3 regions of the Sporosarcina sp. 179-K 3D1 HS genome follow, and region 3 is predicted to be linked to each of the others. Evidence: riboswitches for the same ligand, from Rfam matches in the RefSeq annotation. Region 3 holds a riboswitch; each other region holds the start of a gene.
The links. A riboswitch is a leader RNA that binds a small molecule or an ion and turns the genes downstream of it on or off. The one in region 3 is predicted to bind S-adenosylmethionine.
Positions count from the first base shown of each region.

Region 1: linked by a shared signal. The riboswitch ahead of metK (methionine adenosyltransferase) and the one ahead of metA (homoserine O-acetyltransferase MetA) in region 3 are both predicted to bind S-adenosylmethionine.
Region 2: linked by a shared signal. The riboswitch ahead of AB1K83_RS15900 (methionine biosynthesis PLP-dependent protein) and the one ahead of metA (homoserine O-acetyltransferase MetA) in region 3 are both predicted to bind S-adenosylmethionine.

Region 1 is NZ_JBFEGI010000002.1:10,930-20,930, forward strand. Features, by position in the region: gene AB1K83_RS02730 (metal ABC transporter solute-binding protein, Zn/Mn family) at 1-839, opposite strand, end outside; gene yidD (membrane protein insertion efficiency factor YidD) at 967-1,185, opposite strand; gene AB1K83_RS02740 (Dps family protein) at 1,346-1,795, shown strand; gene AB1K83_RS02745 (putative motility protein) at 1,858-2,040, shown strand; gene AB1K83_RS02750 (transposase) at 2,125-2,433, shown strand; gene AB1K83_RS02755 (NUDIX hydrolase) at 2,481-2,942, shown strand; gene AB1K83_RS02760 (alpha/beta hydrolase family protein) at 2,932-3,723, shown strand; gene pckA (phosphoenolpyruvate carboxykinase (ATP)) at 3,768-5,354, opposite strand; SAM riboswitch class I at 5,535-5,654, shown strand; gene metK (methionine adenosyltransferase) at 5,843-7,048, shown strand; gene AB1K83_RS02775 (gamma carbonic anhydrase family protein) at 7,439-7,951, opposite strand; gene AB1K83_RS02780 (alpha/beta hydrolase) at 8,065-8,853, shown strand; gene AB1K83_RS02785 (methyl-accepting chemotaxis protein) at 9,027-10,001, shown strand, end outside.
Region 2 is NZ_JBFEGI010000014.1:86,864-96,864, reverse strand. Features, by position in the region: gene AB1K83_RS15920 (AAA family ATPase) at 1-357, opposite strand, end outside; gene nadE (ammonia-dependent NAD(+) synthetase) at 551-1,378, opposite strand; gene AB1K83_RS15910 (nicotinate phosphoribosyltransferase) at 1,392-2,864, opposite strand; gene AB1K83_RS15905 (aldo/keto reductase) at 3,067-3,921, opposite strand; SAM riboswitch class I at 4,075-4,178, shown strand; gene AB1K83_RS15900 (methionine biosynthesis PLP-dependent protein) at 4,259-5,380, shown strand; gene metC (cystathionine beta-lyase) at 5,377-6,558, shown strand; gene serC (3-phosphoserine/phosphohydroxythreonine transaminase) at 7,264-8,361, shown strand; gene AB1K83_RS15885 (hypothetical protein) at 8,704-8,967, shown strand; gene AB1K83_RS15880 (hypothetical protein) at 9,028-9,666, opposite strand; gene AB1K83_RS15875 (multicopper oxidase domain-containing protein) at 9,700-10,001, opposite strand, start outside.
Region 3 is NZ_JBFEGI010000002.1:179,738-189,738, forward strand. Features, by position in the region: gene AB1K83_RS03555 (GNAT family N-acetyltransferase) at 1-37, shown strand, start outside; gene AB1K83_RS03560 (thioredoxin family protein) at 53-370, shown strand; gene AB1K83_RS03565 (gamma-glutamyl-gamma-aminobutyrate hydrolase family protein) at 389-1,108, shown strand; gene AB1K83_RS03570 (hypothetical protein) at 1,305-1,448, shown strand; gene AB1K83_RS03575 (SLOG family protein) at 1,467-2,051, opposite strand; RNA gene ssrS (6S RNA) at 2,161-2,355, opposite strand; gene AB1K83_RS03585 (AbrB/MazE/SpoVT family DNA-binding domain-containing protein) at 2,408-2,677, opposite strand; SAM riboswitch class I at 2,882-2,988, shown strand; gene metA (homoserine O-acetyltransferase MetA) at 3,081-3,989, shown strand; gene AB1K83_RS03595 (acyl-CoA dehydrogenase family protein) at 4,063-5,214, opposite strand; gene AB1K83_RS03600 (hypothetical protein) at 5,343-6,053, shown strand; gene AB1K83_RS03605 (DUF421 domain-containing protein) at 6,130-6,831, shown strand; gene AB1K83_RS03610 (NAD(P)-dependent malic enzyme) at 6,948-8,150, opposite strand; gene AB1K83_RS03615 (TetR family transcriptional regulator) at 8,416-8,994, shown strand; gene AB1K83_RS03620 (DMT family transporter) at 9,070-9,417, shown strand; gene AB1K83_RS03625 (DMT family transporter) at 9,417-9,731, shown strand; gene AB1K83_RS03630 (HAD family hydrolase) at 9,785-10,001, opposite strand, start outside.

The sequences.
Region 1 (10,001 bases), 170 kb from region 3:
TTCCGTATGACTTCGGTTAATTTGGAGGAGATGTTTTGTTCGAATAGAACATATTTAATGTTCTTCTCCTTGGCTTCTTGGACGAGGGTCGCTAGTTGTTTTTGGGACGGTTCGCTTTGCGAGTTCAGTCCTGCGATAGCGACTTGTTCCAAACCGTAGCGGTCCGCCAAATAGCCGAATGCCGCGTGGGAGACGAAAAAGGTTTTATTTGGTGCTTCGTCTGCCATCTGTTGAAAACGCCTATCTAAATCTTCAATATCAGATCGCAATTGCTCGTAGTTCGTTTCAAAATCCTCTTGTGCGTCGGGCGCTGCCTCGACCAATGCCTCTTTAATGGATGAAGCTAATTCCATGCTCAACTTAGGAGATATCCACACATGTGGATCATGCAAATGGGATCCGTGACCGTGGCCTTCCTGATCTTCTTCGTCATGCCCTTCGTGATCATCATGTCCCTCGCCAAGCTGCTCTTCTGGAATCCCTTCTGCAGTCGGAATCATTTTGACATGCTCATTTTTCAAAGTTTTCTCGGCATTTTCCACAAAGCCTTCCAGTCCCAGCCCGATATAGAAAAATAAATCTGCGTCGGCAAGCGCCATCATATCTTTTTGTGTCGGATCGAACGTATGCTCATCGGCTCCGGTAGGATAGATGGATTGGACATTGACATGGGTGCCGCCAATCCGCTCCGTAAAATACTGGAGTGGGTAGACCGTTGTAAAAACAGTCAGCGTTTCCTCTTCTTTTAATTGTTCTTCGCCACTCTCTTTATTGCCACAAGCACCGAGCAGTATGAGAACCGATAGACAAACGATAATAAATCGTTTTGTTCCAATCATATGAAAACTCCTTTTGTTAATAGTAATGATTACGATTTGTCTAGTACGCTTTTTTATCATACATAAGAGTCGGAGTTTTGACAACCCATTTATACAAGAAAAAAAGTCCGGTTTCATTAAACCGAACTTAATGTTTTTCCACTTTGTCAGGAACGGGATCAAATCCTCCCTCATGAAACGGATGACATTTCGAAATCCGCTTGATGGCCAGCCATCCACCTTTGAAAGCGCCGTGCTTATCAATCGCCTCTATTCCATAGTGGGAACAGGTCGGATAAAAGCGGCAAGATGGGGGCGTCAACGGTGAAATGGCTTTTTGATATATTTTAATTGATAAAATTAACATTTTTTTCAAATCAACTACTCCATTCGGGGTATTCATGTTTATTCTAAAAGGTTTAGTGGTAAATTGAAAGGGAGATGATTTATCTTCATTCGGCCAAAGTTCCTCATCTAATTTGTAAACGCCGAATGGTGATAGAGTATATAAAAGGAGCTGTTTTTTTATGTCAAAAGAGCTATTGGAAGAATTGAACACGCAGGTTTCCACATGGTCGGTCATGTATGCGAAACTCCACAACTACCATTGGTATGTGAAAGGACCTCAATTTTTTACACTGCATGCGAAATTTGAAGAACTCTATAATGAGGCAACGCTACATATGGATGAGATTGCGGAGCGTATTTTGACGCTTGGCGGAAATCCGGTCGCAACATTAAAAGAGCATTTGGAGCAATCTGTCGTGAAAGAGGCGACTGGAAAAGAGAACACGGAAGCTATGGTCCAGACCTTGGTAGACGATTTTGATAAAATCATGAAGTCGTTGAAAAAGGGAATGGACCTTGCAGCGGAAGCTGGAGACGACATGACAGAGGACTTGTTGAATGCTACGTATCAAAGCATCGAGAAACACCAGTGGATGCTGAATGCCTTCCTCGGCGAGGACAATAAATAAGAGTTTTTCTTAAAAAACGGATGGTTTGACCGATAGTAGAAGTGTGAAAGGAGGGATGGGAAATGGATATCAACTCCATGATGGCCAGCCAACTGCGCAGTTTGCAGTCCACTGTCCAAATGAGCGTGATGACGAAAGCCCTCTCGATGAACACTGCGGCAGCGACCGAAATGTTGGAAAGTTTGCCGGACCAACCCGCTGCTGCCCATCCTTATAAAGGGATTTCCGTCGATGTGAAAGCGTAATACCGGAAGAAGCATGCATCTCCATTTCGGAGGTGCATGTTTTCATTTTCGAGGACCATACTAATCCGAAAAAGGATGGTTCTTATGGAAAAGATGAAATTATATGTCTCGGTCGTCAATCAACAGGTGTATCCGCATCCCCATGATTCACCGTGGGAATATGAAGTGGAAATCACGCAGGAAGCAGCTCCTATTTTCAAGCGGCTTTTTAATCAAATGGATCGTTTGGAGTTCCGAAACTTCCTTCGTTCTCATCTCCCTTACGTGCCCTACCATTATGACAGGGACAACCATGATATCGATCGCAGGACGATGAAGGTCTATGCATTGATTCATGAATTCACTGACGAGGAATCGAAAAGGTTTATCGAGCAACTGCCGTATTTCCGTTGAAAACGGTTTTGTCCTTCGCTACACTGGACTAAAGGATGTGAAGTGACATGATGGTTTTCACGGATTCCAACGGGGGACGTGTGGAGCTGACATTCGGCAAGAATTCGGATGGAATGGAATCGAGACACGTCCTTATTGTCCTGAAACATGAAGGGAAATGGCTGATGACTCGGCATCCAGAACGAGGCATCGAGTTTCCTGGTGGAAAGGCGGAAGAGGGGGAGACAATCGAAGCAGCAGCCATCCGCGAGACACTGGAGGAAACCGGCGTTTCCATTTCCGGAATAAAAAAAATTGCTGAATATGTCGTCCGCACCAATCAGACATTTTGCAAGGCAGTTTTCACGGGCCAAGTCGATACCATTGATGTACATCCCCAACTCCACGAAACCGAAGGCGCTTTATGGTTGACAGACGAAGAGGTCGATACGTGCACTGAGTTAAGTTTTCATATGAGAGGTACAGGGATGGAGCAAATTAGAAAGCGAGTGGAAGCATATGCAGAGTGACGGAACAATCTATCACCGTAGACCTTATCCTTCCCCCAACCCGCATGTTCAATTAGAGGAAATCACCTATTGGTCGGAAGGCTTGAGAGTAAAAGGGCTTCTGGCTGAACCCATTGCAAATGGAGAGTATGAAGGGATTGTTTATTTGCGCGGCGGAATCCAACATGTCGGCATGGTGCGGCCCGCACGCATTGCTCAGTTCGCATCGCAAGGGTTTGTCGTGTTTGCCCCTTACTACAGAGGGAATCGCGGAGGAGAAGGGCGAGACGAATTCGTTGGGGCCGATCGGCTGGATGCAGTTAACGGTGTTGATGTATTGAAACAATCACCGAAGCTCCGCTCTGACCGGATTCACCTATTCGCCTTTTCACGAGGCGGTATCATGGCATTATGGACCGCAATTTTACGGGATGATATTTCATCCATTGTCACATGGGCAGGCGTGTCCGATATTGTTTTTACATATAAGGAACGGAAAGACATGCGCCGGATGATGAAACGGGTCATCGGTGGAACACCGAATAATATGCCAGACGAATATCGGGATCGGACTGCTTTATTTCGAATAAATGAAATCACATGCCCCATTCTGATTATCCATGGCATGAAAGACGACAATGTCTCATTTGAGCAGGCCATCCTTTTGGAAAATGCTTTACGCGAACACGACAAGCTGTATGATACGTGGTATTACCCTGAGTATACCCATTTCTTCCCTCCTGCAATTAATGCGAAAACTGTTCGGGAAGCTTGCCTATGGATGAAGAACCAAAGTATATAAGAAAAAACCAGATACCTGTTCAGGTACCTGGTTTTTTGTATTCATTATGCAATCGGTCCGCCTTCTTGGACGATTTCTTCAGAAACATGACCGAATTTCTTGAAGTTTTCACGGAATAGGTCCGCCAATTCTTTCGCTTTTTCATCGTAAGCTGCTGGATCCGCCCAAGCGTTTCGTGGATTTAGAACTTCGCTCGGAACGCCTTCAATAGCAGTCGGCATTTGTAGTCCGAAGATTTCATTCACTTCAGTTTCTACATCGTTCAGTTTACCCGCCAATGCTGCACGAACCATAGCTCGCGTATATTTCAAGTCCATCCGTTTACCGACGCCGTAGACGCCGCCAGTCCAACCTGTGTTGACGAGGAAGACTTGTGCATTGTGCTCGTCAATCTTATTTCCAAGCATTTCCGCATAGATAGTTGCCGGAAGTGGAAGGAATGGAGAGCCAAAGCATGTAGAGAATGTCGCTTCCGGAGAAGTGACGCCACGCTCTGTACCTGCCAATTTGGAAGTGAATCCGCTAAGGAAATGGTACATCGCTTGTTCTTTCGTCAATTTCGAGATCGGAGGCAATACGCCAAAAGCATCTGCTGTCAAGAAGACAATTGTTTTTGGGTGGCCTGCGACAGACGGTGTAACAATATTTTCGATATTATGAATCGGATAAGCCGCACGTGTGTTTTCAGTCAAGGAATTATCATCATAATCCGGAATGCGTGTTTCCGGGTCAACGACGACGTTTTCCAAAACGGAACCGAATCGAATTGCTCCGAAAATTTCCGGCTCTTTTTCTTGAGACAAGTTGATACATTTCGCATAGCATCCGCCTTCAATGTTGAAGACGCCATTGTCGGACCAACCGTGCTCATCGTCACCGATCAATTTACGGTCTGCATCTGCTGAGAGAGTTGTTTTTCCTGTGCCGGAAAGACCGAAGAATAAAGCAACATCGCCGTCTTCACCAACGTTCGCTGAACAGTGCATTGGAAGGATACCTTGTTCAGGAAGCAAGTAGTTCATAATGGAGAAGATCGATTTTTTCATTTCTCCAGCGTATTCTGTACCACCGATCAAGACGATGCGCTTTTCAAGTGATACAATGATGAAAGTCTCGGAACGAGTACCGTCGACAGCTGGATCTGCTTTGAATGAAGGAGCCGCTAGAATGGTGAACTGAGCTTCGTGCGTTTGCAATTCTTCTTCCGTCGGACGGATGAATAATTGGTGGACGAAGAGGTTCTGCCATGCATATTCGTTAACAACTTGGATTGCCAAGCGTGCATCTTTATCAGCACCTGCAAACCCTTTAAAGACGAAAAGTTCGTCTTTTTTGCCTAGGTGATCGAGAACTTTCGTATATAGAGAATCGAAAATTTCGGAAGAAATCGGTCGGTTCACTTTACCCCAATCGATTTTGTCTTTGGAGGACGCTTCCTCGACGATATACTTATCTTCTGGGGAACGTCCTGTATATTTCCCTGTCTGCGCAGTGATGGCGCCGTCTGCAGTAAGTTGAGCCTCTCCGCGTGAAGTCGCTTTTTCAACCAGTTGTGGCACGGAAAGCTGGATGTTTACATTTTCTCCTGCTAGAAGATTTTTTAGTCCATCGCCAATTTTCGCTGAAATCATAATTTTTGTACCGTCCTTTGCATATAATCCCAAAATCTTGGGTTTCATTACAATTCACGAATAGTATAACACATTACTAATAATAATCTACACTAATTTGAAACCGCAAAGAATTCGACACAAATGTCATAAATTGTTGACATACGACATGAAATTGCGTAGCATGAGAATGAACGGATACTCTTATCCCGAGCTGGTGGAGGGGTCAGGCCCTATGAAACCCGGCAACCTGCAAAGACATCGTTGTCTGCGAGAAGGTGCCAAACCTGGACCAAGGTAAAATTCCTTGAACGATAAGAGTGAAAGGTGCTTCTCGAAATTATGCCTTTCCTCATGTTTTTACGTGAGTGAAGGGCTTTTTTATTTAGATTGCCCTTTATCCCTCGTGTTAAAGCTCGAAATGGCTTAAAGTTTGATCTTAGTCGATTAAACTGAACATGGGACTTATGAGTACCGTATCAATCTCGTAGGATATAGGAGGAAATTGTATGACAAATCGTAAATTGTTCACTTCAGAATCTGTAACCGAGGGCCATCCGGACAAAATGTGCGATCAGATTTCGGACGCCATTCTCGATGCCATTTTGAAGGAAGATGCAAATGCACGAGTAGCCTGCGAAACAACAATTACAACAGGGCTCGTTTTGGTAACTGGTGAAATTACGACAACTACGTATGTGGATATTCCAAAAGTGGTACGGGAAACGGTAAAAGAAATCGGATATACACGTGCGAAATTTGGCTTCGACTGGGAGACATCGGCTGTCCTGACTTCCATTGACGAGCAATCCCCGGAAATTGCGGCGGGGGTCAACCAAGCGTTGGAAGCCCGGGAAGGAACGATGACGGATGAGGAACTGGAAGCGATCGGAGCAGGGGACCAAGGGCTCATGTTCGGATTTGCTTGTAATGAAACACCGGAATTGATGCCTCTGCCGATCAGCTTGGCACATAAATTGTCACGGCGCCTCACGGAAGTCCGCAAAGAGGAGATCCTTCCGTATTTGCGTCCGGACGGTAAAACGCAAGTGACAGTTGAATATGATGAAGATAATAAACCGGTTCGGATCGATACGATTGTCATTTCGACGCAACACCATCCCGAGGTGACACTTGAACAAATCACCCGCGACATGAAGGAAGTTGTGATTGGTTCAGTCGTTCCGGGAGAGCTGTTAGATGAAAACACGAAGTATTTTATTAATCCATCTGGACGGTTTGTCATCGGTGGTCCTCAAGGAGATGCGGGTCTGACTGGCCGTAAAATCATCGTCGATACATACGGCGGTTATGCTCGGCACGGCGGCGGAGCGTTTTCCGGAAAAGATGCGACGAAAGTGGACCGCTCCGCATCTTATGCTGCACGGTATGTCGCGAAAAATATTGTGGCGGCGGGCTTGGCGGATCGCTGCGAAGTGCAACTGGCCTACGCGATAGGTGTGGCCAAACCAGTTTCCATTTCGGTCGATACGTTCGGCACGGGTACAATCGATGAAAGCAAGCTTGTGGGACTAGTCCGCGAACTATTCGACCTTCGTCCAGCCGGCATTATCAAGATGCTTGATCTGCGCCGCCCGATCTATAAGCAAACCGCGGCATACGGACATTTCGGCCGTACCGATATCGAATTGCCATGGGAGCAGACAGACAGAGCCACTGCGCTTAGGGATTTGGCGGAACGCGTGATTGGATAATTGAAATAAAACAGGAAGGGAGCCGGCAGTGGCACCCTTCCTGTTATTTTTTGGCAGTGAAGCTGAGGGTTCTATTGTAATTGTTAGAAAACCGCTGATAATTTATAGAGGCGCCCATAACTTCCAGGGACCGCTCATAACCCCGGAGAAGCGCTCATAATTCGTTGGGAACGCTTATAACTCCGAAGAATCGCCCATAATCAATTGGGAACGCTTATAACTCCGGAGAAGCCCTGATAACTCGTCGGGGGCGCTCATAACTCCGGAAAACCGCTCATTATTTCTAGAACCTAGTTCAAAACTCGCCTCCATTCGCTCGAATCACCCATAACTTCCAACGAATACATCCAGCTATTCCTGCTTAGTGGAATTCCACTTCATTCTATCCTATCATTTCTGTAAACTCTTATAATACTGCCCTTTTTCCGCATACTCCCGGACAATTCGTTCCATATCTTTCCGGTCGTCGTCGTTTAATTCACGCACGACTTTGGCGGGGGAGCCCATTACCAATGTGTTGGGAGGCACTTTTTTTCCAGGGGGAACTAAGCTGCCGGCTCCGACGAAAGCACCTTCTCCGATTTCAGCTCCATCCAAAACGATGGCGCCCATTCCGACGAGGGCTCCTTTACGGATGGTGCAGCTATGGAGCGTCACTTGGTGTCCGATGGAGACTTCATCTTCCAGTACCAATGGTCGATTCGGACTTTGGTGAAGGCAGCATAAGTCTTGGATATTAACCTTTCTCCCGATTATGGTGGGTGAGACGTCTCCACGGATGACGGTGTTGAACCAGATTGACGATTCCGCACCGATTGTCACGTCTCCCGTAATTGTTGTATACTCTGCAATGTAAACAGACGGATCAATATTTGGGGTCTTGTCTTTATATGGATAAATCAATTCGTTCTCCCTCTTCCTCTAGTGGTGTATAATTATCGTAACAAAGTTCAAGTTTTTATTGAACTGAAAACGGTAAAAGAGAGAGTAGTCTATGAAAGATGAGGAGGATGCTCATGTGGAAATGGGAAGCGGACGGCCAGCCGAGGGCGGTGGCAGTCATTGTTCATAATGCCTATGAACATCATAACCGTTTCGCATGGTTGATCCAGAAACTGAGGGCTAGCGGTTTTCATGTCATAACTGGAGATTTGCCTGGCCATGGAGAAGAGACTGGTAGGAGGATCCATAATGAATCCTTTTCGACATACGTGGAGTTTGTCAAGAAACTGATAACAGCTGGCTTGGCAGATCACTTGCCACTGTTTGTTTTCGGGCATGGCTTGGGAGCGACGTTGGTGGCGCGCCTCTTGCAGACGGAAAAAGTGGAGTGCGCGGGAATTATCTTAAGTTCACCGTGGCTTTCGTTGAAACATCATCCGCCGAAATTTTCCGCGATGCTGACGAAATTTTCCTCCTCTGCGAAATTGAATCATGAAATCGGTATTGAACTATTGACCCGCAATTACGATAATTATGTTGATGCGCAAACAGACCGTCTGTATAATCCGGTTGTGACGGCGGCCTGGTATAAAGAACTGCAAACTTTTATGAAATCGGTTCTCCTGCATGAGGACGAGATTCAAGATGTGCCCGTCCTTCTTCACATCGGAGGGGACGATAAAATAACGGATATCGCCTATGCCCGGAGCTGGGTATGGAAACAGAAACTGTCGGAGGTTCAAATCAAACAGTGGAAGCGGCTCTATCATGATGTTTATCAAGAGCCCGAACGTGAGGAAGTTTATCTTTATTCCGAAGCATTCATGGATAACGTCCTGCGATCACTTGGATATGTTGTATGACACCTGTGAAAGGTGTCTTTTTTTTGTGGGAATAAAGAAAAGTTTCTTTCATTTGGGAATAGTTCGAAGTCAAGGGAAACCCTATCTTCTTCCAGTTCCTTAGTCTATAATCAAGAGGGTCTTCCCTAGTAGTCTATTGGGAGTAAACTAGATGAAATAAAGGAGAAAAGCATGTGAAGTCGATTAAAACAAAAATAATAATAAGCGTATTCGTCATGTTTTTTGTAGTGCTTACCATTATTAATTTATTTGTTAATCATCAAATGCAGAAACAAACGGAACAGGTGCTATACACACAAAGTGAAGTAGCGGTTACGGTCATGGGCCAGTCCATCGATAATTTCATGCTCCAATATGAGCAGGCATTGCAGTTGCTGGTCAATCATCCGGCTGTCGATGATTATATCGGTAGGCAGGAAGAAACGGGTTCCGCTGAAGCACCTCCACATGCAGGGATTGAAAAAGCGTTCGGCGATTTCATGGAGCAATTGCCGGCAACCGACTTGACATTTTTTACGTTGGAGAACAATGCCACAAAGTTCATGCCTCATATCGATCTCGAGAACTTTGATGCGACAAGCCGAGGCTGGTATGTCGATGCGAAGGCGAATCCTGACCAAGTCGTTTGGTCCGATCCGTACGTCGATTTGAACTCAGGACAGTATGTCATCACCGCTTCAAAGGCAGTGAAGAAAAATGGGGTGTTCATCGGAGTCATCGGAACTGATATCAGTTTGGCCACGATGACGGAGAGGATTTCAGAAAGTGAATTCGGGTTTGAAGGTTATCCGTTTTTATTAGATAAAAATGGGGAGGCGATCGTCCATCCAACCGGTGTTGCGGAAGATGGCGAGAAAGCAGATCTTTCTTATATGACCGCCGCAATTCAGGATGGTGTCGCGCGTTATGAAGAAAATGGAAAATCGATGGCTGCGGTGTCCACGGATATTCCGCGCTTAGGTTGGACGGTCGGTGCCGCTTTCCATGAAAGCGCTATTATGGATTCCGCAAAAGAGACGCGGAACCTTGTTATTATCATTTTCATCTTGGCAGAGCTTCTCATCGGTTTCCTGTTATGGATTCTGATCACAAAACTGATCAAGCCTTTGGATGTCATTGGTACCGAAATGGACAAAATGGCAATGGGC
Region 2 (10,001 bases), on a different contig from region 3:
GAGAAGAGCGGATTGCGTTTTGGGCGAGGTACGGTTGATTTCATCAGCCAAAATGATGTTGCCAAGAATCGGACCGGGTCGGAATTCGAACTGCATTTCTCTCGGATTGTAGATCGAAACACCAAGGACATCGGACGGCAGCAAGTCCGGTGTAAACTGGATCCTCTTAAAATCCGCACCAATCGATTTTGCGATCGCTTTCACCAACATCGTCTTCCCCACGCCCGGCACATCTTCCAACAGGACGTGTCCACCCGCCAGGAGTGCAGTCAAACCAAGTTCAGCGATTTCGCGCTTGCCGATCATAACCTTTTCTATATTATGTAATACCTTTTCTATCATCTCTCCACTTGTCATTCACGTTTCCCCCATTGCTTAAGCGATCTGTTGGCCCCTGCCCCATTCTACTTCGGTGAAAAGCTTGCGGTAAAACACTATTTAAATGAAGCTAAATACTTACATCCATCATACAGGAAGAACGTATCTTCTACAATGAATGAAGATAGCTGCAAAAAGGACAGGGCTTCCCGATATGGGATGCCCTGTCCAGTCATTTCCAGAAGTCATCAAAGATATTAATCGGCATATGCCGTTTATGTTGGGAACGAAGATAATGGTTTTCGATCGCTTGGCGTGGCCCATCCGGAATCTGCTTCCCTTCCAGATAATCGTCGATATTGTCATAGGTGACGCCCAAAGCGACTTCGTCCGGGATGGCCGGCTTTTCATCTTCCAAATCCGCGGTCGGCACTTTGTTATACAAATGCTCCGGGCAATTCAATTCCCGTAGCATTTGTTTCCCTTGCCGCTTGTTCAAACGGAAAATCGGCATGAGGTCCGCCCCGCCGTCTCCGAACTTCGTATAGAAACCGGTGATCGCCTCGGCTGCGTGATCGCTGCCCAGCACGACGGCATTATGCATGGCCGCAATCGCATATTGGACTTTCATCCGTTCGCGCGCCTTTTCATTGCCTTTTGCATAATCGGACAACGTAACCCCTGCCTCTTTTAAGGCACGTTCGCTCGCATCAACCGCTTCTTTGATATTGACTGTGTATATTATTGAAGGATCGATAAAGTCCAACGCATCCTGACAATCGTCTTCGTCAAATTGAGTGCCGTACGGAAGACGGACTGCGATGAATTTGTAATTATCATTCCCATCCTCACGATTCAATTCATCGACTGCCATTTGAGCCAGCTTCCCGACGAGCGTGGAATCCTGCCCTCCCGAGATTCCGAGAACATATCCATGCAGGAATGGATTTTTTCGCATATACGCTTTCATGAAATCGATCGATTTGCGGATTTCCTCTTCCGGGTCAATCACGGGCTTCATTTTCAATTCGGCAATGATTTTCTCCTGCAACGTTGTCAATGTTCTTTCCACCTCATTTATTTTCAATATAGTGCTCCACCATCTCCTGGACCTCTTGAATGTTGCGCATTTTATTGTCCCAACATTTTTGGCTCAAGTCTACCGGGTATTCTTCCGGATTTAATGATCGTTTGTACTCATCCCAAAGCAGCCCTAGGTTTCCGTGGGCATATTCCCGCATTTCAGAAAGCGGCGGATTTTCATAGATGATGTTCCCTTGGTCCACGACTTTGACATGCAGATTCTTTGCCTCGAAATTCGTCACAAATTTTGAAATGAACGTATGGACAGGGTGGAACATTTTGATGCGTTTTTCGGAAGCCGGGTCTTCATCATACATCGTGATGTAATCCCCTTCTGCCATACCGTTTTCCCGGTCGATGATCCGGTAGAGTTTCTTCCGTCCAGGGGTTGTCACTTTTTCGGTTGTCGATGAAATTTTGATCGTGTCCTCCATTTCACCCGCTTCGTTTTCAATGGAGACAATTTTATAGACAGCCCCTAGTGCAGGCTGGTCGTAGGCCGTGATCAATTTTGTACCGATTCCCCAAACATCAACACGGGCTCCCTGCGCTTTCAAGTTCAGAATGGTGTACTCGTCCAAGTCATTGGATACGATAATTTTGGCATCCGGGAATCCTGCTTCATCCAGCATTTTGCGGGCCTCTTTTGAGAGGAACGCAATATCGCCGCTATCTAGCCGGATGCCTTGGAAGTTGATTTGATCCCCGAGTTCCTTCGCCACTTGGATGGCAGTCGGCACACCGATTTTCAGCGTATTGTAGGTATCCACTAAGAACACACAATCTTTATGGCGCTTGGCGTAGGAATGAAATGCTTCATACTCGCTTTTATATGCTTGGACCATGGAATGGGCATGCGTCCCTGCCACCGGAATGTCAAACCGCTTCCCCGCCAGGACATTACTCGTCGCTTCGATGCCGCCAATATATGTAGCACGTGCGCCCCAAATCGCCGCGTCCATCTCATGCGCCCGGCGCGTCCCGAATTCCATGACCACTTCATCTTTCACCACTTGCTTGATACGGCTCGCTTTCGTCGCAATCAACGTCTGGTAGTTGACGATATTCAGTATAGCCGTTTCAATCAGCTGCGCCTGGATTAACGGAGCTTCCACCCGCATGATCGGTTCATTTGCAAAAACGAGCTCGCCCTCTACCATTGAATAGATATCACCCGTAAAACGGAGTTCTTTCAAATACGCCAAGAAATCTTCCTGATATCCAACCTCATTTCGAAGATAGGCAAGGTCACTCTCGGTGAAACGAAGTTCCCGCATATAATCAAGAACACGTTCCAAGCCTGCAAAAAGAGCATAGCCATTCCCGAATGGCAATTTCCTGAAAAACAGTTCAAACACGGCTTTCCGATTATGGATTCCGTCTGCCCAATAGGATTCCGCCATATTGATCTGATAAAGATCTGTATGTAATGTCCAGCTATCGTTTGTATAGTTCGAACTCATCGCAATCTCCTTCTTCCACTTCCAAATGTGTATTAGTATACACCAGTATACTACATGTACCCGGAATCTGGCCGGTTCTAACCTATAGGGGAGCCAATATCCATTGTTCCTGGGCGCGCCACAGGAGTTATGAGAGTTTGCGCGGGATTCTGAGCGCTCCATACAAAAAGTGCCGGGCAGCCGCCCGACACTTTTCATTTTCTTATCGTTTCATGATGACCCCTGTAAAATCGAAATTATCCGGATCCGGGCCGACCCTTTTGTTTTCATTCAGCGACCCGATATTTTCCATCTCTTCTGCAGTCAGTTCGAAATCAAAGACTTTTGTATTGTCGATGATCCGGCTTTGCGTCACTGATTTCGGAATCGTCACGACGCCGTTCTGCAAGTCCCAGCGCAGCATGACTTGCGCTGTTGTTTTGCCGTATTTTTCAGCAATTTCAACCAACACCGGATTCTCCAGTAATTGTCCCCGCATGAGAGGAGACCAGGCCTCCAACTGAATGCCGTTTTCTTTGCAGAATGCCAGGAGTTCGACTTGTGTCAAGCATGGATGATATTCGACCTGGTTGACCATCGGATTAATTTCAGCCTCGGCCATCAGGTCCTCCAGATGGTGTATATTGAAGTTGCAGACGCCGATAGCCCGAGCACGTCCGTCTTTGTATAATTTCTCGAGCGCCTTCCAAGTGTCTTTGTACTTTCCAGGTTCCGGCCAATGAATCAAATACAGATCCACGTACTCAAGATCCAATCGTTTCAAGCTGTCATCGAATGCTTCTAATGTAGCCTCATAGCCCTGATCCGAATTCCATACTTTGGTTGTAACGAAGATTTCTTCACGGGGAACACCCGATTCTTTGATTCCTCGTCCGACACCTTCTTCATTACGGTAAATTGCGGCCGTATCAATGCTACGGTACCCTGCTTCCAATGCCCATTTCACCGCATCGACCACTTCTTGCCCTTCCTTGGATTGATAAACCCCCAAGCCCATCCACGGCATTTTCACACCGTTAGCCAAGGTAGCGCAATCCTGCAAATGTTTCGCCACCATTCCTACCCCTCCTACACTATGTAATACGACCATATTATCATAAGGTACCGGTACACCACAGAGGGATGCTTCCAGCGAAAATACCCTTGCAATAAAAACATCCTCGTGATAGAGTTGGATAAATCAATCTTATCAAACAACTTCATATCTGTATTCTTATCCAGAGAGACGGAGGGATTGGCCCTACGATGTCTCGGCAACCAGCCTATTGAGGTATGGTGCTAATTCCAATAGGCGAACTGCCTTGAAGATAAGGAGATTGACTTCATAAATTCTGAGGGTCCTCTTCTTCGAAAAGGGCGCTCTTTTTTATTCCATTAAGAAAAGGATGAATATGATGACGAAGAGAAGCTTGGCAACAACGTTAGTGCAACTGGGGAACCATAGCGACGTGAAAACAGGGGCGATCAACCCGCCGATTTATTTATCCACCGCCTATAAGCATGATGGCATCGGAAAAACGACCGGATACGATTACACGCGGACGAAAAACCCTACCCGAACGATACTGGAAGAAGGTATTGCCAAACTGGAAAGCGGGGATGCGGGATTCGCCTGTAGTTCCGGGATGGCCGCTATCCAATTGGTCCTTTCTCTCTTCCGCTCGGGCGATGAAATCATCTGTCCCGAAGACATTTACGGGGGGACCTATCGCCTTTTAGACTACTATTCTGATGTGTATTCAATTCATACAACATATACTGACTTTTCCAAGATTGAAGAAGTGGAAAAATGTATTACCGAAAACACTCGTGCATTGTTTATCGAAACACCGACAAACCCACTTATGCAGGAAATCGATCTTGAGACGTATGCACAACTCGCGAAGCAACACGGTCTTCTATTAATTGTAGATAATACTTTCTTGACGCCCTATTTCCAGCGTCCTATCGAATATGGAGCAGATATCGTCCTACATAGCGCCACGAAATATATTGGAGGGCATAATGATGTTCTAGCCGGCCTGGTTGTGGCGAAAGGCGAAGAGTTGTGCGAGCAATTAGGGAAAAATCATAACGCAATCGGGGCGGTACTCTCCCCTTCCGATTCATGGCTCGTCATACGCGGCCTGAAAACCCTCCATTTGCGAATGAAACAGCATGACGCAAATGCGAAGGCGATTGTGAAATATTTGGAGAGCGAACCGAAAGTGAGCGAAGTCCTCTACGCGGGGCAAGGTGGAATGCTATCGTTCCGCTTACAAGAGAGCGCATGGGTTGGCCCATTCTTAGAAAACATTCAGCTCATCACATTTGCGGAGAGTCTGGGTGGCGTGGAAAGCTTCATCACGTATCCCACAACGCAAACCCACGCGGACATCCCGGAAGAAGAGCGGATACGGCGCGGCGTCTGCGACCGGCTACTGCGTTTTTCGGTCGGTGTGGAAGAAGCGGAAGATTTGATTGACGACTTGAAGCAAGTATTCGCGAAATTGGAAAGCGAGGTACCCCAACCATGAGCAATCAACGATTGGAAACGAAATTCATCCATGCTTCAACGAGCGGTGACTTTGAACAGAAAACTGGGGCGGTAAATGTTCCGATTTATTTGTCGTCCACATTCCATCAGGAGAATTTTGATTCATTCGGCCCGTATGATTATAGCCGCTCGGGCAATCCGACGAGGGATGCGCTCGAAAAGACAATCGCCGAGTTGGAGGGCGGTGCAAGAGGGCTCGCATTCGCATCAGGGATGGCAGCCATTTCTTCCGCTTTCATGTTGTTGAAATCCGGGGACCATATCGTCGTGACAGAGGATGTGTATGGCGGAACGTTCCGTTTCATTACTCAAGTATTGACGAAGTTTGGCATTGAGCACACCTTTGTCGACCTGGCGGATTTGGAAGCGACCGCACAAGCGATTCAACCGAATACGAAAGTGATTTATATGGAGACGCCATCGAACCCACGCCTCGGCATTACGGATATCGCCGGAATCGTGGAGATCGCGAAAGCGAATGGCTGCCTAACCTTCTTGGACAATACGTTCATGACACCGCTCTACCAACGGCCAATCGAACTTGGTGTCGATATCGTACTGCATAGCGCAACGAAATTCCTGTCCGGCCATAGTGATATCATAGCCGGACTAGCCGTGACGAAAGATGAAGAACTCGGCAACCAGCTCGCCTTCATCCAAAACTCATTTGGTGCGATCTTGGGAGCACAAGACTCGTTCTCCCTAATCCAAGGCATCAAAACACTTGGCGCACGGTTGGCACAGTCGTCCGCTTCCGCGAAGAAAATCGCCGCCTATTTGAATGAACACCCGCTTGTCGAACACGTTTTTTATCCAGGATTGACCGGCCATCCGGGCCATGCCATCCATGCCTCCCAATCTTCTGACGCGGGTGCGGTCCTGTCGTTTCGATTGCCGAACCGAGAAACGGCCAAAGCCTTTGTTGACCAAGTCCAAATTCCGGTATTTGCTGTCAGTCTCGGCGGGGTGGAATCGATCCTATCCTATCCGGCACAGATGTCCCACGCAGCGATGCCAAAAGAGGAGCGGGAAAAACGGGGAATCACCGACGGCCTGCTGCGTTTTTCCGTAGGTTTGGAGCATGTCGATGATTTGATTGCAGATTTTGACCAAGCGCTCCAGGCTGCTGCCAAAGTGAAGCAAGAAGTGTCCATCTGAATACCAATAAGGGTTTGTCATGACGATTGTAATTACAGCCATGGGCCTCCCCATGGTTGTTTTCTTATTTGTTCGGAGTGTGTCCAATTGATTATGAGCGCGCAGCTGGGATTATGGGCGGGCCGCGCGAGATATCAGCGCTCCACACGAGTTATGAGCGGGCCGCGCGAGTTATCAGCGCTTCATGTGAGTTATGAGCGTCACGCGCGAGTTATGAGCTCCGCGCGGGAGTTATCAGCGATTCGCACGACTTATGGGCGCCACGCAGGAGATATCAGCCCTCCACACGAGTTATGAGCGCCCACGCGGAAGTTATCAGCGCTCCACACGAATTATGGGCGCCCCGCGCGAGTTATCAGCGCTTCACACGAGTTATGAGCGCCACGCGGAAGTTATAAGCGCTTCACACGAGTTATGAGCGCCGTGCGCGAGTTATCAGCGATTCGCACGACTTATGGGCGCCACGCGCGAGTTATCAGCGCTTCACACGAGTTATGAGCGCCGCGCGCGAGTTATCAGCGATTCGCACGAGTTATGAGCGCCACGCGCGAGTTATCAGCGCCGCGCGCGATTCATGAGCACTCCGCGCAATGTCCTGATCAAAATTTATAAAATGTGATTAGATATTTTCAACCATTTCTTATTACAAAGGTGTATAATTCCTTATATACATCATCCCAGTTACCACCAGAAGGAGTGTTTAATTTGAGTCAAACTAATCAACGTGCTTACAATTTTAATGCGGGTCCATCTGCGCTGCCGTTGGCGGTACTAGAAAAAGCGCAACAGGAGCTTGTCAATTTCCGCGGCACAGGTATGTCCGTTATGGAATTGAGCCACCGCAGTCCAGCGTTTGAAGAAGTACATAATGCCGCCATCAATCGCTTGAAAGCTCTATTCGCTATTCCGGATAATTACGAAGTCCTCTTTCTGCAAGGCGGAGCGAGTCTTCAATTTTCCATGATTCCGATGAACTTTTTGCCAGAAGGCCAACAAGCGGGCTACGTCATGACTGGTTCTTGGTCCGAAAAAGCCTACCAGGAAGCGGAATTGCTTGGCAAGCCGTACGAAATCGCGAGCACGAAAGACAATAAATATCGCAATATCCCAGCGTTGGATGAACTGCAATTCAACTCCACGGACGCCTATGTCCACGTCACTTCCAACAACACGATTTACGGAACACAATGGAGCGAATTCCCGGACACGGGCGATGTTCCGTTAATCGCCGATATGTCGAGCGATATTATGTCAAGACCTGTTGACGTCAGCAAATTCGGTATGATTTATGCGGGCGCGCAAAAAAATCTAGGACCATCTGGCGTAACAGTCGTCATTATCCATAAAGACCTTCTGGAAAAGGCGAAAAGCGAACTTCCAACTATGTTGAAATACAGCACACACTCCAAGAACAATTCACTTTATAACACGCCTCCGACATTCGGCATTTATATGCTCGGTGAAGTGTTGAACTGGATTGAAGAAAAGGGCGGGCTGGAAGCCGTCGCTAAGCACAATGAAGAAAAAGCAAAACTGATTTACGATGCAATCGATGACAGCAATGGCTTTTACAACGGACATGCCACTCCGGACAGCCGTTCCCTTATGAACATCACGTTCACATTGGCGAATGAAGAGCTAGAGAAAAAATTCTTGGCAGAAGCGAAAGAAGCTGGATTTGTCGGCTTAAACGGTCACCGTTCAATCGGCGGATGCCGTGCTTCCACATACAATGCAGTACCAATCGAAGCGTGCCAAGCGCTCCGTGACTTCATGCTTGATTTTCAACAAAAAAATAGTTAATCCGCTTTACCAGACCTCTAGTCATAACCCTATGACTAGAGGTCTTTTTTCATTTTCCATCGGCTCCTCACCTATAGGTTGACCAACCAAGAATCCACCAAATTTCAACATATAGTAAGGATGAAGCCGAAGGGAGGTTATAAAATGGGATCACATCATTGTTGCTGTTCGCATAGACGACATGAGGATCATGATTGCATGAGCAGGCGTTCATCATGCCACTCCGATTGTGGCGGGCACTCTCACCACCATTGTGGCTGTTGTCGGTGCAGTGGATGCCGCCACTTCAGTATCCGATTGGCTGGATTGCAAAACGGGTTTCATTTCAGGCTCCAACGTTTGTTGTGGAGTGAAGCGCAGTTCAAGCTGGAGGATGGCACCGAAGTAAAAGGGACGATCGTTTCGGTCGGGTCAAATTTTGTCGAAGTTCTCATGGATGACGCCAGTTCCCGGGAAAATGAGACAACCCTTGATTTGGATCACGAAGTAAATGAAGTGGAAACCGAAAAGAGGGAACATCCAATCGGACGGACTTGGATTTTTTCAATCGATAAAATTTCGCACATGGAGGTTTCCGGTGAGAAGCCGCACTATCCTGGTCATTAACGGTCCAATAAGAAAGAAGTCAGCTAACATGTAAAACAAGCTGACTTCTTTCATTTATTGTTACATATACATAAGACACACCCGACTCAATGGAATTTCCACTTCTTTCTCTCCCACGGATAGACAGATCGTCCCCCTGTTTACCTGCTTCAAAATCCCGTGGAATGTTGAATCTTCCGTCAAGACTTGAAGTGTCCGTGCTTCCAGCGTCAGTAAGAAGACTTCCAGTCGCATTCTAAAAAACAAATGGATCAATTCCGGCGTGGACGCTACCAGCTCCCCGAAACGAAAAGTCAGCGCCTTCTGACAATCCTTGGAGGCATCCTTCAGTCGGGGATCGGGAAAAGTTTCGGCAAATCGACCGGCAGGCAGAATTTTTTCAATTTGCGAGTATGGCACAATGAAAGCCCCCTCCTCCACTTGAAGTACCACAAAATCGAAACCCGCGAGTGTGACCTTTCCCCGAACTGGCTTCCCGGATCGAGTCATAACTTCAACTGATAGACCCATTAATCCATCAAACACTTTTTGATAGGTTTCATTAGCCGATCGACCATCCGACAGAGCCAAATCCAGCAATAAGTCATTGGCATCCTGGATTGCCTCGAGTAGTTCAGGAGGCAGGTTATCCGTTGGAGAGGGGAGTTGAGGGTTCGAGAGGGAGTCCGGACATTTCTTCCCATTATCTTCATTCTTCATTTTGCATACCTCCTTTCCAGGTGAAAACTCTCCCTATTGCTCCAACGGTGGCAGTTTCGCAATTAACTTATCGTGAACTCGCATAATGCCCCACATGCCTTGTTCGATATCCCAGCGAATATTCCCAGATCGGTACATATAGTCTCCCGGGAAATTCCCATAAGCCCCTGCGCCTCCAAGCAATTCCAAGTTCTTCACTGCTCCTGCAACATGAAATCCGACAAAGGATTCTGTTCGGGATTTAATGTCTATCGTATCAAACCGCCAACGATGTCCATGCAGATGGAAAGTATGCGCTCTTCTTCTTTCAGTCGGTGTCACTAAGCGGATGGTCA
Region 3 (10,001 bases):
CGGAAAATGGTGTATGTGGACCTTTAAAGATAAATAACGGAGGGATGGTAAAATGAAAAAACTAGAGAATATTGAACAATTCGAGACTTTGAAAAATGAAGGAAAAACGATTTTCATGTTTTCCGCTGATTGGTGTCCAGATTGCAGAGTGATTGAGCCAATATTGCCTGGAATTGAAGCGGATTTCCCGGAATATACATTTGTATATGTGGATCGAGACGATTTTATCGACTTATGCCAAGAGATGGATATTTTTGGAATCCCTAGCTTTGTAGCCTATCATAATGGGGAAGAGGCCGGACGTTTTGTCAGCAAAAACCGGAAGACGCAAGAGGAGATTGAGGGTTTTATCAACGACCTTGCTCAGTAAGGTCAAGGGAGGTATGGGATGAAACCGGTTATTGGGTTGACATCGAATATGAATGCCGATGGGAAACACGAAATCGATCCTGAGTATATGGCCGCCATTGTGCAAGCGGGAGGTCTTCCCATTATCATTCCAGCGGACATAGAAGCAGACGTGGGACAGATGGCCGAGCTTTTGGATGGACTGTTGTTGACAGGTGGGAAAGACATCAATCCGATGTACTACGAGGAAGAACCACATCCACGGTTAGGGGAAGTTTCTCCTGTAAGAGATAGGACGGAAATTGCCCTGGTTCAACAGATGGTGTCGCAGGAGAAGCCTGTTTTGGGAATATGTCGTGGAATTCAGTTGCTGAACGTCGCTTGCGGCGGTGATCTATTCCAAGATATTGAATGCCAAATCGATCGACCTGTATTGCAGCATGCTCAAAAAGCGCCGAGGACCCATCCATCCCATACGGTGAAAATTGAAAAGGGCAGCCTCCTGGAAGGAATGGTTGATTGTGGTCGCATCCAAGTGAATTCGTTTCACCATCAAGCCGTGAAAAGGGTGGCGGCAACACTTCGGATTTCCGCATTTGCCAATGACGGAGTAGTGGAAGCAATTGAAGGCAGGGCAGAGCAATTTGTTCTCGGTGTTCAATGGCATCCCGAGCGATTGGCCGCAGCGGGCGATGCCCCATCTCTACAAATTTTTAATAGTTTCATACAAGCTTGCCTGAAAAGGCGGGATAAAAGCTGAGCGATTTGAAGCTCGGCTTTTTTTGTGGGAGATTTGCATTGTTCGCAAGCAATTGCGGCCCGAATGCAGGCAACTATTAACTAAGTGTAAGCAACTGCTAGTCGAGCGCAAGTGAACCGTAACCGAGAGCGACCAAATCAAATTGTCGGGATAAATGCAGGGGAAACGAACAGACTAATAGGACGGAGGTGATAAGATGACGAATAAAAATAATAAGAACCAAAAAGACCGGGAAGAATATGGGTACGGCTATGACCGGAGCGTAGATGATCTGCAAGTGATCGGGCAAAATAACGCGGCCAAGAAAGACAACAAAAAAAGAGAGGACACCAAAAAGTGAATCTCCTAATGCCAAGCTTCACGAGATGTCAAAATCGGAAGCTTGGTACATGTCCTGCAGTTGTTCCTCTTCCGCCACAACTTGCAAATCGTCCGCTGTAATCGAAAACACTTCATAATCGGTTTTCTCCGCAAACTGGTCAGCCATCCTTTTTACGAATTTCGGAGACCCCTCATTTTCTTCATCGTATACAATCAACAACCCATCCGAATTCCTTAGAAAAAACTTATCTTTTTCACTGAATTGCCATGGGGCCTCATACGGTTTATTGGTGAGCGGCTTATAAAAATCGGCTTGCGCTACGATGGCATGATACGCTTCCTGCTTCGATTCATTCCAATTCTTTTCCTGTTCAAGGAAAGGGGGCATGACGGCAAGCTGTAAAGCGGGATATTCACGTTTCAAGTCCAGCACGACTTCCGCTGCCCATGTCTCGACGCCAAGCTGCCCGCTAATGAGCACCCATTCCAGCCCTTCATCGAGAAATGATAGCAGGCGTTTCTCGATCGCTTTTTTGATAAATCGGATGCCGGGATGTTTTTCATCAAAGATACCCAATTCATGCTGTTTATAACCAGTAATGACAAGACGTTTCAAAGGCATGCGACTCCTTTCATAAAATCATTTCCCAAACTGTCGGACAGATCCGTGAAAGAAATAAATTAAAAAGGAGCTACCCTCCACTGTAGAGTAGCTCCTTGGCTTATATGTAATAGAAGCCGCCTTTGCCGTATAGGTATCATAGAAAGTTTTAAACCACCACTCCTCAAAGTGGGTGTTCGCAAAAACATTCCTGTTTGTCCCGATTGCCTAAGGAACCGGGCATGCCATTCCTGTTCTTATATAAAACTCCCTTTTACAGCTTAAAGGTTAAAACTTAATGTGTATACGAACAATGCAGCTTGTGTATTTATTATATATGAGCAAGGGATTATTATCAATAGAAAATAATTCCTTTGTTATCGATTGTGTTCAATTTCTTCAAGAAGGATCTGGGCCCCTTTGGGACTAAGGTACATGCCATTGGAATACATCTTATTTTCCGGTGTCACTTCACCTGTTACGGCACATGCTTCGCTGATTGTGTATTTGCGCAAGAGGATCATATCCTCATCCACAAAAATCTCCATTGGAGTCCCAGTACCTAGCTGTAATGTGTTTCGCAACTCTTTCGGAATAACAATCCTTCCAAGTTGGTCTACCTTCCTGACAATACCTAAACTTCGCATATAGTTGAAATCTCCTTTACTTCTATTTTTTATATAACTTATCTATATTGTACTTGAAAATTTAAAAAACGCCAGAAATAAAAAAATGGCCTAGAACAGAATATTAATAGTGTGAGCCAGAAGATTTCAGGGCGTGAGAATTGTCGTTTACATTGTAGGAATTAATAGTATAATTAACTATAACCTATACATTACAATCAAATATTCTTATCAAGAGAAGTCGAGGGATCTGGCCCGATGACACTTCAGCAACCTCTACCCTGTGAGAAAGGTGCTACTTCCATCAAGAATGAATTCTTGAGAGATAAGAACAGAGCGAATACAAACCCTCTTTTCTTATCATACGGAAAAGAGGTTTTTATTTTTAACTGAACGATTGACAGAGGAAAGGGAGAGATGGGTTATGCCAATTAATATACCGAAGCATTTGCCGGCAGGTGCACTACTGAAAGAGGAAAAGATTTTCGTCATGGATGAGGAACGGGCCGTCTCTCAAGATATCCGTCCGTTGAATATCATTATTCTAAACTTGATGCCCGAGAAGGAGAAAACGGAATTACAATTGCTCAGACTGTTGGGAAATACGCCTTTACAAGTGAATATCACGTTCATGACAATGGCTACCCATGAGTCGAAAAATACTAGCAAATTCCACTTGGACGCGTTCTATCAAACGTTCGAAGAAGTGAAAAATCGCCGCTTCGACGGGATGATTATCACAGGTGCACCAATCGAGCATTTGGAATTTGAAGAAGTGAATTATTGGGAAGAATTAAAAACGATCATGGACTGGTCGAAGGGGAACGTGACGTCGGTGCTCCATATTTGCTGGGGTGCCCAGGCCGCTTTGTACCATCACTACGGTATTAACAAGTATGCTCTTCCTAAAAAGTGTTCCGGCATTTATAGCCATACGTTAACCGATTCGACGATCAATTTAGCGCGCGGTTTCAATGATGAATTTAAAGCGCCGCATTCTCGCTATACGGATGTTGCGTTGGCAGACATTGAAAACGACCCACGCTTGATTTTACTGTCTAAGTCGGAGGATGCGGGTGCTTTTATCATTATTTCCAAAGATGAAAAACATATTATGATCACGGGTCATCTGGAATACGACGCTACGACACTGGCCGAGGAGTATGAACGGGATTTACAAAAAGGCATCGATATTGATATGCCTGAAAATTATTTTCCGAATGATGATGTAACCGCCAACCCTTTGAATTCATGGCGTTCCCATACGCATCTCTTGTTCTCCAATTGGCTGAATTATTACGTCTATCAACAAACTCCATACGAGTGGAATTAAACAGTGAAAAAGTTGTCTAGTGATTAAATAATGCAGGTGGATGGAAGCGAATCAACTTCCTCCACCTGCTTTTTTATTTGTTACCAAACTGCTGAATGGCTTTGGCTGCCAGTTTCGTCTTCTCCATATCCTCCATCGGCGGATTGTAAAGCCCTGCCAGTACGTTCAAGTAATAACGGTGCATCGGGTTGGACTCTGAGAGGGCGCGCGAGCCGACGATTTGCATCGCTTTATCGACTATTCGGATCGCCGCATTGGTCACAGCAACTTTTGTGACGCCAAGGGCTTCATCGAACCGGGAACGGTCTTCTGCATGTTCATAGCGCTCGATCGTTCCGTACAAAAGATGGCGAGCTGTTGTCAACTCCAGTTCCATGTCCCCGATCAGTTGCTTGATATTCGGAGTTTCGGCAATAGGTTTGCCCAACGAAGTCGGCACATAGGAAGTGGCAAACTCCAACGCATACGATCTTGCAGCCGTTGCAATCCCGATATAGCAAGCCGGAATATGGAGCAGCCAACCTTTATTTTCCGGCTTTTTCAAAGAATTTTGCTGCAAGACGTTCGTCACGGGAACTTTTACATTGTCCAACACAAGATTATGGCTCGCCGTGCCGCGCATCGCCAGCATATCCCACGTCTCTTTGATGGACACGCCGGGCGTGGTGCGAGGAATAATGATCAGATCCACTTGATCGTTCTCATTGGTTGCGGTAACAAGGAAATAATCGAGGACAGGTGCCACCGAGGTGTAGGTCTTCTCTCCATGGACAACTAATTCATCTCCCGATAACTTGACAGTCGTCGTCGGCAAAGCACCGCGCAATGGACTTCCTGCATTGTTTTCCGAGGCTGCCGTATTGATGAGCGCCCCTTTTCCAATCTCCTTTAGAAGCCAATCGGCGGCCTCTTCATTCCAATGCCGGTTTTCAACATATTGCAGAACGATTCCATTATGCCAACCGATCGATAAGCCGGTCGAGCCGCTACCTTCAGAAATCGCTTCTTGTGCTAAAATGTATTCATACAGACCTAGGCCTTGGCCACCATACTTTTTTGGCAGCGTCAACCGATGGTAATCAATATCTTTTAAATCTTTAAAGTCCTCATACGGAAACGAATTCAGTTTGTCTAGTTCAGGCTCTCTTCCTGTAAAACGGGCTTTTAATTCATTAATCTTATGTAAAAGCTCTCGCTGCTTCTCCGTCTTGGTAAATGATTCCACTTTAATCCACTCCTCGTATCCTCTCTTCTTTCCAAGATACCATTAAACTTATTTGGATGGTAGGTTTTGGTTTCCTGTAGCTATTTTTTTTATAATACATAATATAGAAAGGAAGAAGGGAGGATTATATGGGATTATATATGAATGCTGATCGCCATCCGTCAGTTTATATAAACGAAACCAGCCTGGATGGGAAGAATCAGGACTTATATAAGAGAGATTTCCTGACAGAGTGGAAAGAAGAACAACACTCCAAATTTTTGCAGCATCGTGCTGTGTTAGAAAACGTTCTTCGCCAGCAAAGACGGCTACAAGCCATTCAATATCAGATGATAGATGAGCAGTCGAATAACAGGAAACAGCATGACAAGCGAACTGAAGAAATCGTGGAAGAGATGAACCGCTTCTTCAATAAAATGACGATGGAGAATATTCGCATGCAGGCTGAATTCCAAAAGGCCATGGAAACACAATGGTTTCCGATTTGGCAAGCGGCTGAGGAGTTGAAAGACCGACTTGATAAGCTGGAACAATTAAATGGTGAATTGGCAAATCGAATGGAGAGGCAAGTGGAAGTACAGCGTCGGTTAGCGGAAAAGGCAATTGATTATGAGAGTTCACAAAAGGAAGTACTGCATCGCTTGGACAACCAAGAAGGGTTGATTGATAAAGTCATGAGGAGGTTAGATCATTTGCGGTCCATCCTGTTTGAAAGGACCCACTATCTTGCAGAAAAAATAGAAGCGGGTTCTTCCTCGCCAGCCAGACAGCTTGGCCGAGGAAGCGAGCGCTCCTTGACGATATATAAAAATGGCGATACACGAGAAGATACTGAATAGGATGATTCATTCCTCCGTATGTATACCTTCTTCACATTAGAGTGACACTTCCAGTATAGCGGAGGTGCATGTGAAAATGGAGGATATATTAAAACTGGATTTTTGGGAAATGATCATCCGGACAACAATGACGTTTATCGTTTTGCTGATTCTTGCACGATTCATGGGGAAAAAGCAAATCTCCCAATTGACTTTTTTCCACTATGTGACGGGTATTACGATTGGATCTATTGCGGCGGACATTGCGGGTGAATCAAAGATGCCTTTTTTGGATGGTCTTGTTGCAATGGTCTGGTGGGCCGTCTTGACGATACTAACCAATTATCTGGCGTTTAAATCCAAAAAAGCAAGAGCCTTTTTGGATGATAAGCCAACGATAATCATCAGAGAAGGGAAACTTATGAAAAAGTCCATGGAGAAAACACGACTTCACTTGAATGATCTGAGCATGATGCTGAGGGAACAGAGCATCTTCTCCATCAAGGATGTTCACTATGCTATTTTAGAGACGAATGGACAACTAAGTGTTATGAAAAAAAGTGATCAAGAACCCGCAACTAAAAAAGACGTGAAAGCCCCAGCCCCGCCACCGAAATTCATCCCAACTGAAATCATTTCCGATTATAAATTGATTCCCGAAAATCTCGAGGAGTTGAATTTGACGGAGGAATGGTTGAAAGAGGAGTTAATTAAACAAGGGATTGGTCATATTAGCCAAGTTTTTTATGCGGAGGTCCAATCGGACGGTACCCTCCATGTGGATATGGGAGAAGGGTGAAGTCAAATAAAAAGTAGAGGATGGGGAATTCCAATAATTCCATCCTCTACTTTTTTGTTTGAACAGCCATGGATGTAGTTGGGCAAGCCCGTTACAAGCTGTGGCAGCATTCGATTTTAGCCCTGCTTGAGCAGCATTTGTTTGCTGACGGAAACATTCGTATCCATCGCCGCTTGTGCTACGGCTTGCGCGACTCGGTTGACTACACGCTCATCGAAAGGATCGGGGATGATATAGTCATCCGTCAAATCGGCATCATCAATGATGTCCGCAATGGCGTGGGTCGCCGCCAACTTCATACTTTCGTTAATTTCCGTTGCGCGGACATCAAGCGCTCCCCGGAAAATCCCTGGGAATGCCAGCACATTGTTCACTTGGTTCGGATAATCCGATCTTCCTGTCGCAATGATCCGCACGCCGTATTCTTTTGCCAAACCAGGGTCGATTTCCGGAAGTGGGTTTGCTAGAGCAAAGACAATCGGATCAACATTCATGCACTCAATCATTTCTTTTGTCAAGATGTTGGCTGCAGAAACACCGATAAATATGTCAGCGCCCATCATGGCATCCTTCAGGGAGCCCGTCAAGAGCTGAGGATTTGTAATTTCTGCGATTTCATGTTTGACAGGATTCATAGCATTTGGCCGACCCTTATAGATAATCCCTTTCGAATCGCAAATGACGATGTCCTCAAAGCCGAGATTGCGAAGCAGTTTAATAATTGCAATACCTGCTGCTCCAGCTCCATTTACGACGATTCGTACTGAACCAATCTCTTTATTGACGACTTTCAGCGCGTTCAATAATCCGGCGCCGACAACAATTGCCGTCCCATGTTGATCATCGTGAAAAACTGGGATATCCAGCTCTTCGCGCAATCTTCTTTCCACTTCAAAACAACGCGGCGCCGAAATGTCCTCCAGATTAATCGCACCGAATGTCGGACTGATGAGCTTCACTGTACGAACAATCTCATCGACATCCTTCGTATCCAGACAGATTGGGAATGAATCGATATTTGCATACCGTTTCAATAACAGTGCTTTCCCTTCCATGACAGGCAGCGCAGCTTCCGGTCCAATATCCCCAAGGCCTAAAACAGCAGTTCCATCCGTTACAACTGCCACCAAATTCCCTTTGATTGTATATTCGTATACAAGTGAGGGATCGTTCGCGATTTCTACGCAGGGTTCTGCAACACCTGGAGAATACGCTAAACTTAAGTCCGTTTTATTTTCCAACGGAACTTTTGAGACAGTTTCCATTTTACCCTTATGAATTTGATGCATTTCCAACGAAGACTCATATCGTCCTGTCATGTAACAAACCCCATTCTGTTGATTTTTGTATATGAATATAAATTATTATCATGAATTATAGGAAATTACAAGACGTATTATTCGTCGATGTCAAAATATTTAAAAAAAGTAACCGGTTACAATACCGTCATTACAACGATTAGGAGGTCTTACGACCAGCTATAAAATTTTTTTATTATTTATCTATCGAGGCAAACTTATTGAATTTGTTAAATGTTTCACATATAATGAATGACGTTCAGTCACTTTTGAGGAGGGTTTTTACATGGGAAAAAGAACAGCTATCATACAAGCAGCAATAACAGTTTTTCAAGAAAATGGAATCGAGAAGACGAAAATATCCGACATTGTTAAAAAAGCCCAAGTTGCGCAAGGCACGTTTTATTTGTATTTTCCATCAAAATTGGCACTTATGCCAGCAATTGCCGAAGTGATGGTTGAAAAAACTTTAGAGGTCGTTCATAAAACTGTGCAAGACAGAGCCCCCTTCCAAGAGAGGATGGAGCAGCTTGTAGATGCTATTTTTCTAGTGACAAAGGATTATCATGAAGTGCTTGCCATGATATATTCGGGTTTGGCATCCACTGAACATTTAAAAGAATGGGAGACAGTTTATGCCCCATTTTATCAATGGCTTAGCCAATTTTTACAAGAAGGAAAGGAAAAAGAAGAGATCCGTCTATCCATTCAGCCAGATCGGACAGCTAAACTTATTATTGGTCTAATAGAATCTGCAGCCGAACAGATCTATTTATACGACATGAATCAGGAAGAACAGGCTCGAATTCAGAAAGCGGAAGTCAATGAATTTTTAAGAAATGCTCTTGGCATGGCGGAAAAATAAATTTTTAAATGCTATCTTTGTTATTTATTTAACTTAATGAATGATAGTCAGTCATTGGGAAAAGGAGTTATTTTTATGAAAAAGTCATGGATATATGTTGCATTGACGAGCTTTTTTGAGCTCGTTTGGATTTATGGATTCAATGTAGCTAGTGCATGGTGGCATTGGACATTAATTATTTGCTGCATTTTAATCGATTTTTATTACTTGACGAAAGCTTGTGAGAACTTGCCGACAGGAACTGTTTATGCCGTATTTGCGGCTATCGGTACGATGGGAACAGCGTTAATGGATGTCTACTTTTTTGGTGAAGAACTGAGTAACAGCAAACTGTTTTTCATTACGATATTAGTAATTGGTGTGATCGGATTGAATATGGCAGATCGTGTCGAAGAAAAGAAAGTTAGGAAAGGATTTTTATAATGGGTTGGTTGTATGTATTGATTGCAGCTAGTAGTGAATTGGTCGGTGTTATTGGACTTAAAAAATATAGTCAGAAAAAAACGGTGAGTAGCGGACTGTTATACTTGGCTGGATTCGGTGGAGGTTTTGCTTTTTTATATTTGGCGTTCCATTATTTACAAGTGAGTATCGCTTATGCAGTATGGATCGGAATCGGAACAGCCGGGGCTGTTTTGGTTAACATGATATTTTTTGGAGAATCCAGAAGTGCTGGCCGGATTATCAGCTTTTTGCTTATTGTCGTTGGCGTCGTCGGTTTGAAGATGGTGTCCTGAAGCACCGCCCAGGTAGTAAGGTTAAAAAACGAAGCCGGAAAGGGCTTCGTTTTTTAGATGATTTCCCAATTCCGTTGTTCCGCTATTGTTTTTAAGCGGCTTTCAGGATTGACGGCTACCGGGTTTCCAACGAGGTCCAGGACAGGTAGATCCGAAAGGCTGTCGCCATAGGCAAAACTGTTTTCCCAATCGATCGGTTTTCCATGCAGCGCTGCTTTTATTTTCTCGGTTTTTCGAGGGCCTTGCACATGGAAGAGCGGTGTGCTGAAG